3 regions of the Glaciecola petra genome follow, and region 1 is predicted to be linked to each of the others. Evidence: predicted binding sites of a transcription regulator. Region 1 holds the regulator's gene; each other region holds the start of a gene.
The links. The regulator sigma-54, encoded in region 1, starts transcription at its own class of promoters, with help from an activator protein. The targets are predictions, from matches to a motif close to GTTGGCACGNNNNTNGNNT.
Positions count from the first base shown of each region.

Region 2: a site for sigma-54 is predicted at 2,424-2,442, ahead of flgB (flagellar basal body rod protein FlgB). Genes of this name have one in related genera too.
Region 3: a site for sigma-54 is predicted at 3,399-3,417, ahead of RM552_RS12230 (S8 family peptidase). Genes of this name have one in related genera too.

Region 1 is NZ_JAVRHX010000004.1:275,389-280,786, reverse strand. It holds gene ptsN (PTS IIA-like nitrogen regulatory protein PtsN) at 1-102, opposite strand, end outside; gene hpf (ribosome hibernation promoting factor) at 185-472, opposite strand; gene RM552_RS14160 (RNA polymerase factor sigma-54) at 496-2,004, opposite strand; gene lptB (LPS export ABC transporter ATP-binding protein) at 2,219-2,947, opposite strand; gene lptA (lipopolysaccharide transport periplasmic protein LptA) at 2,950-3,495, opposite strand; gene lptC (LPS export ABC transporter periplasmic protein LptC) at 3,545-4,105, opposite strand; gene kdsC (3-deoxy-manno-octulosonate-8-phosphatase KdsC) at 4,102-4,656, opposite strand; gene RM552_RS14135 (KpsF/GutQ family sugar-phosphate isomerase) at 4,657-5,398, opposite strand, start outside.
Region 2 is NZ_JAVRHX010000001.1:643,889-649,286, forward strand. It holds gene flgA (flagellar basal body P-ring formation chaperone FlgA) at 1-438, opposite strand, end outside; gene RM552_RS02845 (chemotaxis protein CheV) at 593-1,531, shown strand; gene RM552_RS02850 (CheR family methyltransferase) at 1,540-2,364, shown strand; gene flgB (flagellar basal body rod protein FlgB) at 2,534-2,953, shown strand; gene flgC (flagellar basal body rod protein FlgC) at 2,953-3,372, shown strand; gene RM552_RS02865 (flagellar hook assembly protein FlgD) at 3,398-4,090, shown strand; gene flgE (flagellar hook protein FlgE) at 4,100-5,398, shown strand, end outside.
Region 3 is NZ_JAVRHX010000003.1:325,833-331,230, forward strand. It holds gene RM552_RS12225 (ligand-binding sensor domain-containing protein) at 1-1,373, opposite strand, end outside; gene RM552_RS12230 (S8 family peptidase) at 1,483-3,342, opposite strand; gene RM552_RS12235 (hypothetical protein) at 3,755-4,591, shown strand; gene RM552_RS12240 (spondin domain-containing protein) at 4,677-5,398, opposite strand, start outside.

The DNA.
Region 1 (5,398 bases):
TTTCACAGCAATTTGAGAAATGATTTCAAAGATGCGTTTCTTACTGTTGCACTCAACCGAACATTGAGTCCGGTCGAGTGAAATGATGTCGTTTATTATCATTGATATTTCTTAACGATGGTTAGTATATCGTTTATTCTTAAAGGAGCTTAAAAGTATAGAGCTGGCATTTGAGTCGCTCTAGTTAATGTCGTTTTAACTTTTCTTTATGCTTAATAACCTGTCGGTCTAGCTTGTCTATCAAGCCGTCAATGGCTGCATACATATCGGTATGTTCATTGTTGGCGAAAACTTCACCACCGTTTAAATGCATTGTAGCTTCAGCTTTTTGACTCAATTTCTCGATGTTTAAAATTACATGTACGTTGTTGATATGATCAAAGTGCCTCTCTAATTTTTCAAACTTTGTATCAACATAGTTGCGTAATGAATCGGTGATTTCTACATGATGACCTGTCAGGTTAATTTGCATATAAATAATCCTCTTTTGCTCGTTTACACGAGACTTTTTCGCTGATTGGAAGGGGGAATGTTTAAAGACTCCCGATATTTTGCAATTGTTCGCCTAGCAACGTTTATGCCTTGCTCAGCGAGCATTTGTGCAATTTTGCTGTCACTTAATGGTTTATGGGATGGTTCGTCAGCGACCATTTTCTTAATAAAGGCTCTAATAGCAGTAGACGAACAGTTTTCACCTGAGTCTGTTGACACATGAGAAGAGAAAAAGTATTTCAGCTCAAATATTCCCCTAGGGGTATGCATATATTTTTGTGTGGTGACTCGAGAAATGGTCGACTCGTGCATATCTACCATTTCAGCAACATCATTGAGTACCATGGGCTGCATTTTTTCTGGACCTTGCTCAAAAAATTCTCGTTGCTTTGCGACAATACAATGCGACACTTTGAGTAATGTTTCGTTACGACTTTCTAAACTCTTTATAAACCATTTTGCCTCTTGTAAGTGAGACTTGATATATTGAGAATCGTTCGGATTTTTTGTCGTTTTTGACAACTGAGCGTAAGTTTCGTTTACGGATAAAGCCGGCAATGCTTCATTATTTAATTCTACCGTCCAAATTCCTTTTTTCTTGTAAACGTTGACATCGGGTATGACATATTCAGGTTCTCTCGCAGAAACAACGCTACCAGGACGGGGATTTAGGGTTTTTAGTAAACGCATGACTTCGCGTAATTGGTCTTCTTTAAGCCGTGTTTTACGCATCAACGTACGGTAGTCTTTGCTGCTAATTAAATCGCTATGTTCTTCAATTAAAGAGCGTGCTTGTTCCAACCATGGTGTATTCTCGTCAAACTGTTGCAATTGTACTAACAAGCATTCTTGTACCGAGCGAGCTGCAGCGCCTACTGGGTCAAAACGTTGAATTCGTTTGAGCACGCATTCTACTTCGTCAAGTTCAATTTCGGCGTCATCTAAGCTCTCTAGTATCTCTTCTGCACTCACTGTCAGGTAACCTGATTCATCCACTGAATCAATAATAGCGATGGCGATAGATTTATCTGTTTCACTAAAGTGGGTCATTTCTGTTTGCCACATTAGATGGTCTTGAATGCTCTCAACAGTTTCACCTTGATAAATAAAATCGTCATCGGGATTGGTGCCCACCATTTTAGTAGGCGCTGAACTGGAGCCTAGGTATTCGTCCCAAGAGGTATCTACTGGCAGGTCGTCGGGCAATTCTTTATTTTCTAAAGCCTCATGACTGTCCATTTGATCAGAGCCATCTTTCTCGCCATTGATTTGTGTTTCGGTATTTTCTGATGCACTTGCCGACGCGCCCGCTGTTTCAGAATCGGATTCGCTTTGGTTGCGGTCATCACGACTCTCGTTTTCGAGTGACTCTAACAAGGGGTTAGAATCGAGGGCTTCTTGAATTTCTTGTTGTAAGTCTAATGTGGAGAGTTGCAACAACTTAATCGCCTGCTGCAACTGTGGCGTCATTGTTAGCTGTTGACTAAATTTAAGCTGTAAAGAAGGTTTCATTACATTCCTATCACTACAAACGATTCACACATATTAGCTATAATCACCTATAAAATTAATTTGTTTAACAGTCTCGTATCGCCTTGCTTATTCTCAATATAACATATTCTTTTAATGTACTTATATTAAGTGTTCCTCAATTACTACATCGACAAACACCGTCCATTCTTTTGCATGATTATTTAAATAATCGAATAAAGTTTACTCAAAATAACTACAAAGAAAATTGCTCACCTAAGTATACATCTCTTACTGTTTGATTTGATAGTACTTCTTGCGCATTTCCAGAAGCAATTAATTCGCCATGACTAACAATATAGGCTGTTTCACATACATCTAGGGTTTCTTTGACATTATGGTCAGTGATCAGTACTCCTATACCGCGCTCTTTTAATTGGTATATTATCTTCTTTATATCATTTACAGAAATTGGGTCAACACCTGCAAATGGTTCGTCTAGTAAAATAAATTTAGGGTTGGCTGCAAGCGCTCTTGCTATTTCCACCCGTCTTCTTTCGCCACCAGACAAGCTCATGCCCAAATTATTACGTATATGATTGATATTAAAGTCGTCGAGTAATTCGTCGGCTATTTGTTCCCTCTGGTTATTTGAAATATCTTTGCGTGTTTGCAAAATAGCCATCAGGTTTTCATAAACACTCAATTTCCTAAAAATGGATGCTTCTTGTGGTAAATAACCAATACCTTGCCTGGCGCGTTCGTGCATTGGTTGCATGCTCACATTTATTTGATCTATAAAAATATTACCTTTGTCTAAGGGAACCAAGCCTACGATCATATAAAAGGTCGTTGTTTTACCCGCGCCATTAGGACCAAGTAAACCAACAATTTGGCCAGTGGAGACTTCAATACTAACGTCTCTAACGACTTGTCTCGATTTATATGATTTTGCTAAGTTTTTTGCGCAAAGTGTACTGTTCACGACTATTCGTCTTCCTCGTTTTCATTCTCTTTACTTTTATCTGAGGGTGTACTATTTGAAAATGCACCAGGGCTCAGTACAGTGGTAACTGGGCCGCTGCTATCTGCTGTACTAGATGCGAGAATTTGTTCCTTTGCCATATCAAAAACGATGGAATCACCAGTAACCTGAATTTCGTTTTGTACAATAGATGCCACACCTTTGAGTGATATTGTACGAGCTCCGACTTCGTATACTATTTCGTTAGCTCGTGCTTCAACCATAGTACCGTCTTCTAAGCGTTGTTTATAGCTGGCAGGGTTGCCGCTGGCCATAATGATTTCTTTGCCTTTACCGGCGGCCGCATCGGCTTCTACTCGTTGTGCCAATATTTCCAAGCTACCTTGTCTAATCACTACATTATCAATAAATATAGAGGTTTTCTTTTTGCCATCGAGTGTTTGACTATTCGATACTAAGGTAACAGGTAAGTTAAAGTCAGTACTGATGGCATCGACTTTTGAGGCTGTAGCACTTTCATCTTGAGCCGTGCTTTGTTGATTTTGCATGGCGTGCGCCACCTGAATTGAAGCTAACAAGACAGATGTCGCGATTATTTTACAAGCTAGGCTTAAATTGTGTTTGTACATGATCTTTTAACTCGTATTGTTGGGTTGTTAAATCCCCAAATAAACCGACACTTACTACAGAATAATCAAGTCCGCTTATTTCGACGATCTGATCGGACATTAAGGTCTTATTTTGCAAATTTATTTCTATATACTCGGTGTTGATTTCACGCACATACTCTTCGGTGCGCAGATTCACAATCTTAACATTCTTTTCTAACTGAATGCGATTATTGTCGTGCAAGGTTGCTTCATTGGCGGTTACTTGCCATGGCTCACCCGAATCTAAATAAAGCGTATAAACAGGGTTGGTGAACACGGCAAAGCCTAACTCTTCATAATGCTCCATTTGTTCTGCAGCCATTTGATGGCTTAGCTTACCCTCTTTGTCATACAATTTGCTATTTAAGTTCACTGCTTTGTAATTGGGAATAAGTGAACCATCTCTATTGTTTTCATTTAATGCGTCCTCTGGTTCCAATAGTGTGGGTAAATAAAGTGCTAACACCGCTGAGAAAATTAGCGCAATACTCCATCCTATTCGGTTCATAAGCTTGCACCATGACTAAATTCTAATTTGTTATTTACTTGCAAAAACAAATCACAAAACTCTCTAACTGCGCCCTTGCCACCGCCTAAACTTGTGATGTAGTTTGCTTCCCTTTTTACCATTGGGTGCGCATCATTTACGCTTGCTTTTATTGCACTGTGAGCAAATAAGCCTAAATCTGGCATATCATCGCCCATACTCGCTATTTGATAAGCTTTAAACCCACTTACTTCCATTAATTCAATCATTGCGGTATTTTTATCTTCGCGCCCCTGAATAATGTAATTCACGTTGAGTGATTGCATTCTCTTTTCGACAATGTTTGACTGTCGGCCAGTAATCACTGCCGTTTGGATGCCGCAACTTGCTAGGGCCTTTATGCCATATCCGTCTTTTGTATTAAATGCTTTGAGTTCTTCACCATTATTACCCATATAAATATTGCCGTCGCTGAAAACGCCGTCAACATCAAATACAACCAGTTTGATGGTTTTACACTTTTCAAAAACCGACGCAGAAACAGTGCCGTAGAGGGTTTTAATTTCAGACATTTACACTACCCCAGCTTTAAGCAGCATATACATATTAAGAGCGCCGATGGGCTGATTTTTTTGGTTTAATACAAACAAAGCGGCTATACGCTTATTTTGCATAAGATTAATTGCATCGATTGCTAAACTATTTTCTAGCAAACTAATACCGCCCTGAGTCATTACATCTCTCACTAAAGCGGTATGGATATCTATTTGTTTATCTAAAGTTCGGCGCAAGTCACCATCACTGAAGATGCCAATAAGTTTATTGTCGCCATCCACAATGCCAGTAATCCCTAGGCCTTTGGACGATATTTCCAGTAGGGCTTGCTTTAATGTGGCGCTGTCGTTAACAATAGGCATGTCTTTTCCGCTTACCATGACATCAGATACTTGCAATAAAAGACGTTTTCCAAGTGCTCCACCCGGGTGAGAAAAAGCGAAGTCCTGTGCAGTAAATCCCTTAGCTTCAAGTAATGCTATGGCAAGTGCATCACCAAGGACGAGCGTCGCGGTGGTACTGGTAGTGGGGGCTAAACCCAATGAGCATGCTTCTTTTTCAACATGTAAATTAAGCACAACTGCTGCAGCTTTGGCCAAGCTACTGGTCATATTATTACTGATTGCGACAATCGGCACGCCAATGCGTTTTATTGACGGTAATAAGCCTATTAACTCGCTCGTTTCGCCAGAATTAGAGATACCAATTAACACGTCATTTTGACTTAACATGCCAAAATCGCCATGGTTGGCTTCGCCT
Region 2 (5,398 bases), on a different contig from region 1:
AGGGCCACGTAGTTTATTTTTGTCTATTTCAATAATTTTTAGGTTATTAGCTGCCAATAAAGTACCTGGATTTAAATTATCAGCACTCACAACTACTTTTTCCACAATCGCGACGGTAGCATTTGTGAATAAATACCAATTGTTGGATGCGCAAGAAAGTTTTACAGAAATATTGCTTTGATTTGCTTGCAGGCCTGCTGAACTTGCTTTGATAGGAACATTGCAATCCGGTATTTCAATCCGCTTGTCGATAGGCCTAACATTAATTTTTATCTGATCACTTTGGTAAGAGGCTGTTTGTTCATTTAAGTATTGCTTAACTGTGGCCTCAAGTTCAGCATGTTTTTTGCCACTTGCGTTGGCAAAAAAACAAATAAAAAAAGACGTAAAGAGTATGGCCTTTTTAGCCGATAAGGTTAGGGACTTGTTAGAATACATGCGTATTTCCTTTTCTATCAGTCGATTTATCATCTAGTTTGGATTTTAACGTCATTACTTTGGCGTTTTCCTAAAATGTTCAGGCCCATAGATGACAAAGAGTGTACTTAAAGGTAAGTACAGCAACATTCATGCCGAAAAAAGGTGGAAGGTCATGTCAGGTATTTTAGATTCAGTTAATCAACGTACTCAGCTCGTAGGGCAAAATAGGTTGGAGTTACTCCTGTTTAAATTGAGCTCTAGGCAACGTTTTGGTATTAATGTTTTTAAAGTGCGAGAGGTATTGCAATGCCCAGAGCTCACTTCCATTCCTAAGCTTAACCCTTATGTGAGAGGGGTCGCACATATTCGAGGTCAAACTATTTCTGTTATCGATTTATCAATGGCAACCGGTGACGAGCCGATCGAGAATCTGCAAACCGCCTTTATTATCATCGCAGAATATAATCGATCTGTGCAGGGATTTTTAGTTAGTTCGGTCGAACGAATCATTAATACTAATTGGGATGCAATACTTCCACCTCCAAAAGGTACTGGCAAAGCCAGTTACTTGACAGCTGTCACAGAGGTTGAAGACGAATTGATCGAAATATTGGATGTTGAAAAAATCTTAAACGAGATATCTCCCCTTAATACCGAAGTAAGTAGTGAAATTACCGATAATATTAATGTTGGTGACAATACCGAAAAACTCATTTTTATAGCTGACGATTCTTCTGTTGCTAGAAATCAGGTTAAAAAAGCGCTGTCTACTCTTGGTATGAAAATGGAACTAGCAAAAAATGGTTTAGAAGCCCTTGAGCGTTTAAAAGAAATCGCGGCAGAAACTGGTGATGTAACAGATACCGTCGGTTTATTAGTGTCTGATATTGAAATGCCAGAAATGGATGGATATACCTTAACAGCAGAAATCAAGAACACACCTGAATTAAAAAAGCTGAAAGTTGTTTTGCATACTTCGCTTAGTGGAGTATTTAATCAGGCAATGGTAACAAAAGTAGGCGCAGATGATTTTATTGCCAAATTCCATCCAGATGAATTAACCGCTGCAGTGCAAAAATGGTTATTAAAGACACCTGATATTATAGAGTAATAAATACATTGGATACGCCATTATCACCCAAAAGCTATGCTCTTTTTGCTGATTTTCTGCAAAAAAAATTAGGCATTGTGCTTGGTAATAATCGGCAATATTTAGTGAAAAGCCGCTTAAGTGGTTTATTGAAGAATTCAAATTGTGCTGATTATGATGCCCTTATTAGTAAATTGATTCAACAAAGCGACATCGCATTAACGAATGAAAGTCTTGAGTTAATGACAACCAACGAAACATTTTGGTTTAGAGACGCCTATCCATTTGACTTATTACAAGACAATATTTTGCCTCGATTGAGTGACAGTCAAAATACACTGAGAGTTTGGAGCAGTGCATGCTCTACCGGTCAAGAGCCTTATTCAATTGCAATGACGATCGCAAATTACCAAAAAAATAACCCAGGTCGATTTAGAAATGTCGAAATTGTGGCGAGTGATTTTAACAAACGTGTACTGACACAAGCTAAAATCGGTAGTTATCATGAAATGGCCCTAAGTAGAGGATTACCCGCATATTATCGGCAAGCGTTTTTTGAAAAAATTGACGATAAGCACATGCAGGTCAATGCGACTATTAAAAGCATGGTTAGATTCGAACAGGTCAACCTGCTCTCATCTTTCAAAGCATTAGGTAAGTTTGATGTTATTTTTTGTCGTAACGTCCTCATTTATTTTAACGGCAAACAAAAAACCGACATACTGCTAAAGTTTGCCGCTTGCATGTCTACAAATGCAGCATTAATGTTAGGAGCCGCCGAAACGATTGGTGGTGCAGAACGAGAGTTTACCATGAACTCAGAAAGAAAAGGCCTATATTATTCAAGGCTTTAGCTAGTATTCCTGCCTTATTTCCTTCCTCCTTTAGACCCCATTTACTGATTTTTTTTGAAAATGGCACAGCACTTGCTCATAGGTCCTGTGAAGAATGCATATTCATTCGTAAAGCAAAATAGCTGGGCGAATACAAATGCAGATTAATAGTTAGTGCAAGGTGCTTAACATGGCAATCGATTTAGACAGACTGGTAAATGTCCATCACGACGCTTTAAAGGTTCGTAGTCAGCGTATGGAAGTAATCTCAGGTAATTTGGCCAATGCAAATACTCCTGGGTATAAAACAAGGGACATAGACTTCCAATCGGCCATGAAAACAGCCAAGAGTATGCAATCGGGTGCACAACATAACAACAGTCAGTTAGTTAAAACCCATGAAAATCACTTAAGTGGCGTTAGTCAAATGCAATCTGAAATCGATTTTATTATCCCTAATCAACCGGATACCGGCGATGGTAATACTGTTGATGTGCAGCAGCAACGAAATGCCTTTCTGGAAACAGGTATGCGTTATGAAGCAGGTTTAATGTTATTGAACGGTAAGTTCAAAGGCATGAAAAAAGCGCTTAGCAGCGGAGGTCAATAATGAGTTTGTTTAATGTGATGAATATTTCTAGTACTGGTATGGCGGCAGAGTCTGTAAGGTTGAACACAACTGCAAGTAATATCGCCAATGCTAATACGGTCAGCAGTAGTTATGAAGAAACCTATAAAGCGCGTCACCCTGTTTTTGCTGCAGCACTAGACCAAGCAAATGCTGATCAAACTAAAGGTGTGGGTGTTAGCGTGTTGGGTATCGTTAATAGCACAGCGCCATTGCAAGTCGAATATTCGCCAGGCAATCCATTAGCCGATGAAAACGGCTATATTTACAAGCCCAATGTCAACATAGTTGAGCAAATGGCCGACATGTTATCGGCATCAAAGGGTTATGAAACAAACGTTCAGGTTGCTGATACTACCAAGCGGATCTTCCGTCGAGTATTGCAACTTGGCCAGAATTAATTGACATTAGGTTGAGGAAATAATTATGGATTTACTGCCTACTAATGGTCTTAACTCAACACTGTATTGGGAAACCGAAGACCCAGTGCCAGTTTCAGATGGAACTGAGCAACAATTAAAACAAGAAGACTTTTTTGCGCTGTTGACCGAACAACTTGCTAATCAGGATCCAACAAAGCCTGTTGATAACGACCAATTAGTTGCACAGATGACGTCTTTTACAACGGCTGATGGTATCTCGCAATTAAATGAAAAATTTGAGGGTTTTGCAGCCTCAATGACTAGCAACCAAGCGTTGCAGGCATCCAGTCTAATTGGTCAGTCGGTTTTAGTGACAGGCAATATAGGTCATATGGCAAATGAAGGCGACGGTTTATCTGGCGTAATTATTAGCGAACAAACCTCCCAAGAGACTCAAATAGCGATTCAAAACGCAAGCGGTGAAGTAGTCAGGACTATTGACATTGGCACACAAGCCGCAGGCAACATTGAATTTAGCTGGGACGGGACCGACAGCAGCGGCAATTTAATGCCGCCTGGTGATTATGCTGTCACCGTTCAAGGTAAAGTGTTTGGAGAGTCGACCGCTCTACCTACCGCAATTAATCGCCACGTCGATAGCGTGAGTTTGTCGGGGTCAGGAGCGGGTGTAGTATTAAATTTAGATGGTGATGTCAGCATTCGTTTAGACGACGTCATACAAATCGGTAATTCATAGGAGCAAAACATGTCATTTAACATAGCATTAAGTGGAGTATCTGCATCACAAAAAGACTTAGATACAACTGCAAACAATATAGCAAACGTTAACACAGTTGGTTTTAAAGAGTCACGAGCAGAGTTTGGAGATGTATATGCCGCTTCTTTATTAGCATCAGGCAAAACTAAAGTAGGGGATGGGGTATTAACACAAGAAGTGTCACAACAATTTTCTCAAGGCAGTTTAAGTTTTACAAACAATGCACTTGATTTGGCAATTACGGGTAACGGCTTTTTTGCAACCGTACCGGAAATTACCTCAAGAGACTTTTCATTTACTCGTGCAGGCCAATTTAAGTTAGATTCAGATAACTTTGTGGTTAATTCCGCCGGAGATAATTTATTAGGATTTCCAGTTAACCCAGACGGCACTTCTGCTTCGGTAGCCTTGAGCACCACGGTACCGGTTCGAATTCCCGATTCATCGGGCTCACCGCAATCAACAACCGAGGTCGACGTGAGGTTTAACTTGCCTGCAGGCGAACAAATTAAAGAGCCGACCGAATTTGATCCAACTGATCCACTTACATATAACGCAGCAACCTCAGTAACTGTTTATGATTCTCTTGGTGATAGTCACGTAATGACATATTACTTTCTTAAAGACAACGATCCTACCGCAGTAAATGAATGGTATGTCGTAGCCGCCGTAGACGATCAACTCGTTGATATGACAAATTCAGACGGAAGTGAATCTGACCCTGCTACTGCAGTAAATGTTGTTGGCACAAACTCAGGCTTCGCAACTACGGCAGCGAAAATTCAATTTAGTGACGGTGGTGATTTTATTGCTATAGAGTCTGCCGATGGTTTGCCGCAACCTAACCAGAAAATACAGACTGAAGCACTTGGTGAATTGATTTTAGCGAACGGTTCTGATGCGACACAACAAATTACGATTGATTTTAATTTAGATCCAACAGGTGCTAACCCGAATGAGCCTACGCAGTTTGCGTCAGCTTTTGAAGTGACATCACTAGAGCAAGACGGTTTACCAGTAGGTAGATTAACGGGTATTGATATTTCGCCAGACGGTTTAGTTAGAGCGACATTTTCAAATGGTACCTCAGAGCCGATAGTGAGAGTTGCACTCGCTCGTTTTTCTAATGAACAAGGTTTAACTCAGCAAAGTTCTACGCAATGGAAGGAAAGTATACTTTCTGGAGAAGCGCTAGCGGGCGAAGCGACTACTGGGACATATGGAGATATTAATTCTTCTGCGCTTGAACAAGCAAATGTAAATTTAACCACTGAATTAATCGATATG
Region 3 (5,398 bases), on a different contig from region 1:
TATCTGTAATGGGTGAATAGATTTTCTATTGGATTATATTTGGTCGCCCCTGAAATTCTGTAACCAAACCAAATTTCGTCGTCATTCACTTTCAACATTGACATGACTTTGTCGTCAATCAGTCCAGCTTGAGTGTCTGTTTGAAGGGGTAACTTTGAAACTTCTGAAGTACTCAAATCGACAATATCCAAGCCTGCATCATTACCAACAAACATCTTGCCCGCGTGCGTGCCAATCATAGTGGTAATATTTGATGATAATGAGTTAGCTTTCCCATCCGCTTTAAAATAGTGGTCGAATTGCGTTGTTCGAGTATTCCACTTATTCAAGCCATCAAAGGTTCCAACCCAAAATACATCAGTATTATCTAAGAATACACTCCATATCCTAGAGTCTGTTAAACCTGCTTTACCTTGCACATTCTTTTGGAGTAGCTGAAACTTTTCAGTGCCTACTTTTTTATAGTGTAGGCCGTTTCGTGTCCCTATCCACAATGTTTGCATGGCATCTTGACCAATCGCGTTAAGGGAATCATCCTCAAACCCTGCCACCATTTGAATCATATCTTCAAAATTTTCTAATTTTGGGCCTTTTAAATCGAAGCGATAGAGGCCTTGTTTAAATGTGCCTATCCACAAAACTTGTTCATGATCAATATACAAAGAACGAATACCTGAAGTTATGCCTTCATCTTTCGTATTGAAGTCTGGGATAACCACACTCACTTGTTCTGTTTTAATATTGAATTTTAATAAGCCATTTCGATCAGTACCAAGCCACAAATTACCTGCAAAATCTTCAATGAGTGTCCAGATGTCGGTATGAGAGCCATCTAATAAGGGGAAATTAAATTGCTTAAAATTATTCTCTTCGGGAATAAATTTATTTAAACCTTTTTTGGTCGCGACCCACATGGTGTTATTAGAATCACGCAATACCGCACGCACTTCTTTGTCATTAATTGAACTACGAGTGCCATTAGCTAAGTAACGAGTAAACTTGTTTGTTTTGTGGTCAAGAACACTTACGCCGTTTCGGGTGCCTGTCCAAATATTGCCATTTGCATCTTCTGCAATAGATTTTATCCACGGGGATGAGATAGATGTAGGGTCATTAAACTGAGTAATGTAGGCTGTAAAACCGATGCCGTCGTATTTATTCAGGCCTTCTTGTGTACCAAACCATAGAAACCCGCGCGAATCTTGGAAGATATCAATCACTGACTGCTGCGATAATCCGTTGGTAGTGCTTATTTTTTCAAACCGAATATTATCGGCAGAACCCATCAGCCATGGACTTAAAAATGCCAAGCACACAAAAAATAATATTTTTGTCGTTTGAATGGGTTTATGCAACAACACGTTTATTTTCATGCGGCCAGTTCTGTGTCTTGATTAATACAGGTTATCGTCACTAAAATAAATTTCTCCAATAAAAAAGCCATCAAATGATGGCTTTTTGTTTAGCTTTTTCAACGTGTCTTTAATCTACCCAACTAGACTCATCTACCACTACTTCGATATTAGGGTCAACTGGCTCAGGGTTAAGGTCAGTGCTTTGTAGGTCCATAGTTTCATTACCCCAATGAGTGCCCTGTAAACCCATGATTTCGTTACCCCAATGAGTACCAAGTAAACCCATCACTTCGTTACCCCAATGGGTACCTTGTAAACCCATGGTCTCGTTACCCCAATGAGTACCTTGTAAACCCATCACTTCATTGCCCCAATGAGTACCTTGCAAATTCATTGCTTCGTTGCCCCAGTGGCTTGCTTGCAGACCCATGGTTTCGTTACCCCAGTGAGTGCCTTGTAGTCCCATAGACTCATTACCCCAATGAGTCCCTTCAACAAACACTTTGCCATTACCAAGGTCAATGTAAAATTCGCCATCATCATCGACTCTAGCTGGACCTGCAAAGTGTTGCGTGCCTAATAAGTCCTGATGAATATCCAAGCCGTTGTTGGCGCATCCGGTCGCGTCACTCATTACAGCCTTGTACGCATCCACCATTCCTGCTCCTTGCGCAAATGGGCTGTAAGTCATCATTTCGCCATCATGTGCTAATTGAGCTGAGCTGATAATACGACATTTGACATCGTCTGCTGAGAGATACGGGTTTTCTGACAATACCAGTGCCGCAATACCTGACACCAAAGCAGCCGCTTGTGATGTGCCCGATACTACCGAGTAATTCTCACCCCATAAGCTTTTGCGCAATAGTTTCACAAGGAATCGCTCATCCATTTTAGTCTCTATTCCTGTTCCATATGCAACTACTTCCGGTTTGATAAACCCTTCAATAGTTGGCCCTTTTGCTGAGAACGACGCAATACGGTCATCTGTATAATCAAGTGGTGTATCGTTGTCGGATGCGGCTCCAACAGTCAAGGCATATGGGTTATTCCCAGGTACTGTGATACCCATTTCTTTGCCGTTATTTCCTGCTGAAACAACAACTACGACACCTGCATCCCATAAGCGCATTACTGCTTGGTTAATTGGGTCTTGCCAATAGTGGCTAACCGCATCAGCTCCTAAAGACATATTTACAACCCGGATTTTATATCTATATCTATTCTCGAATACCCAGTTCAATGCGTCTAAAACCTTTGAATAACTTGACTCACCGTTTTGGTCAAACGCTTTTACAGGTAGTATTGTCACGTCTGGTGCAATGCCATTATGTGTCCCCTTACGGTCGATAATACTGCTCCCAATAATTCCTGCTACGTGAGTACCATGACCATTTTTGTCATCGTTCCAACGGAAATTTTTACGACCACGCATAGCGTCGTATTTTACAGGAATACGCGGACGTGAAGCGCTGTCTCTGAATAGGAAGCGGCCGATAGCCCCCCCAAGGTTAGCACTACTATCGATAACAGCAACCGTTATACCGCGGCCTTTAATACCCATCTCATGCAAAGATTTGGCGTTTGATTGTTCAACGATATCGTTATTAATCACAAACTCTTTTAAGAGTTTCTTTGTCTGGCCTTTGTTTAAAATACTATTATTCATTGTCATCACAGTGCGGTCATCTTGTACAGTGACACTGCCGAGTGCTCTTATTTTTTCAGCCTGACTAGGAGTTAACATCGCACTCACAGCGTTGATGATGGGAAATTCTCGGCTTACGTCACCCCCTACTTGCGTAACGACTTTATTTAATCGTTGAGCGCTTGAACCTTGCAAAATGTATGATTTTGTTTCAATCTCATTGCCCCAATGGTTTTCTGCTTCCTGCTCAGGTCCTATGTGACCTTTGCTGGCAAAGTATATCGCTCCGCCAATAAAGCTTATCAAGAGAACGATAAGGGTGTTATTAAAAGCTTTCATTTTACTACCTCTGAATGTAAGCACAGTGAGCACTTTACTGCGAATGTATCCAACTAAAGCACCAACTGTGCCAACATTCTTATTTTTTTATCTTATTGTTTTTTATGGATATTTTTTTGATTAATTTAAAATTAAAAAATGAACAAAGAATTGAACAGCTTAAATAAATAATTGAACTCCATTTCTTTAAATTGATTAAATAAATGAACAAGTAGCGATATTAATGAATAGCACGCTAATTGCGTGACTGCAGAATATAAAATATATGTTAATTAAGGGTCATTGAATGTTCAGTTAAATATTAATTGACCGATATTAGAAATGGGATGTCAGGCAGCCATTTAATGCTTGGTTGTCATCACAACAAATACAGGAACCGGATCTATTTCAAATCTATATTGTAAAGGTTGTTATGCAGAGCAAACGTGTTCAAATATTAATTCTGTTGCTAATAATTAGCGTTATATATTCACTTTTAAGTGTTTTTTTAGTTAATGACCAAACTGACAAAAATTCATTTAGAGAGAGTGTTAGCTCAGAAGATAGAAAACCCATAAAAGATGATGGGAATCATTTGAATGGCGCAGACATGCTGACTAAAAAAAACACCCAGAAACTAAACTCAATTTCTGAACAACCAACAACCATTAATACTGAACTTGAACTTCCAAAACAATTTTTATTGGTGGGTACTCGATTAAAGACTGATTCAAACACTGAGCAAAGTATGGTTTTGTTGTCTTACGTAGGTGATTTGCATCAATACTTTGAAAATGATTTCTTGTTGAATACCGATATGCAGCTCGCAATGGTGTATGAAAGCAAAATAGATATTAGTTTCAAAGACCGTATTTTTACTATTGCTTTGAGCCCCCCAAATTTGTTAGCGCCTGATTTCAGAGAGGCGGAAAAATCTTATTCAGACTTTTTAGAAATGACCCCAGAGGAAATAGGCAGTCGCCCTCGAATACTTGAACATTTAATTATATTAACGCCTACTCCCTATATTGCCGATGGTCAGCTTATTTACCCAGGTTTAAATCCAGCGCTTTTTCAACAAGCGGGTTTTAAAGAAGATGATGTTTTAAAAACAATCAATGGTAAAAGTGTGACTATTGAGGCTGAGTTAGATGACATAAAAAAAGAGATGCTAAATGCCAGTACACTCGTATTTGAAGTGATGCGGAAAGGCCGAATGATCACACTCTATTTGGATATCCCCTCTGAAGCGTTGGAGATTAAACGCTAAGGCAGTCTTTTGACATAAAAAAACCGAGCTAGATCCTGAAATCTAACCCGGTTTACATTGCCCAAACACTCATCACAGGCAAAAACTAGCGAGTTCGAGTGATAACAATTCTAGCCGTTGGGTTATCAAACTTATCACTTTGATTTAAGACTGAAGTAGATAGGCCTTCTAAGCTTGAATCATTTGCATTAGCAGACGTAACAACACCAGCATGAATGCGTACTGCATTAACTAGGTCGTCTCGTGCAGCATCAAAGCCAGCAGCATCACCGCCACCGCCTGCTGCACTAGCTGCTGGACCAGGCATTGTAGCAGCGGTCTCGGTGTTTGCTTCAGTGCCGGAGTCCCATGCTGGAGCAATGAAGGACATACTTGCACCAACTTCCATATTGCTTATATCTTTGCTATTGATGCCAGCAAAGGCGTCATTGGTGTCAACTAACATGGTAGCCACTGATAGACGCACATTGTCTAGGTCGAGTTCAGGTACTAATACCGTTACTACCTGTGTAGTCTGGCCCGGTCCATTAATACCTGAACTTGGTTGTGCATCCAAAAACTGAATGGCGTCTTGAGCTTCGCTAATCAACATCATAGGCGAGCCTCCTTCTGCTAAGTTTTCAAGTCCCAAGGAAGCGGGAGTGCCCGACATAAAGGCGTTATATCCGGGTTCATGCACAATGATGGCAGACGGTGCCATTGGCTGGCCATGGGTTAAATTGGTCACCGTGACATTAAAAGCACCAAAGCCACCACTCGGACCTTGTGGGCCCTGTGCACCTTGACTACCATCGTCTCCATCACCCC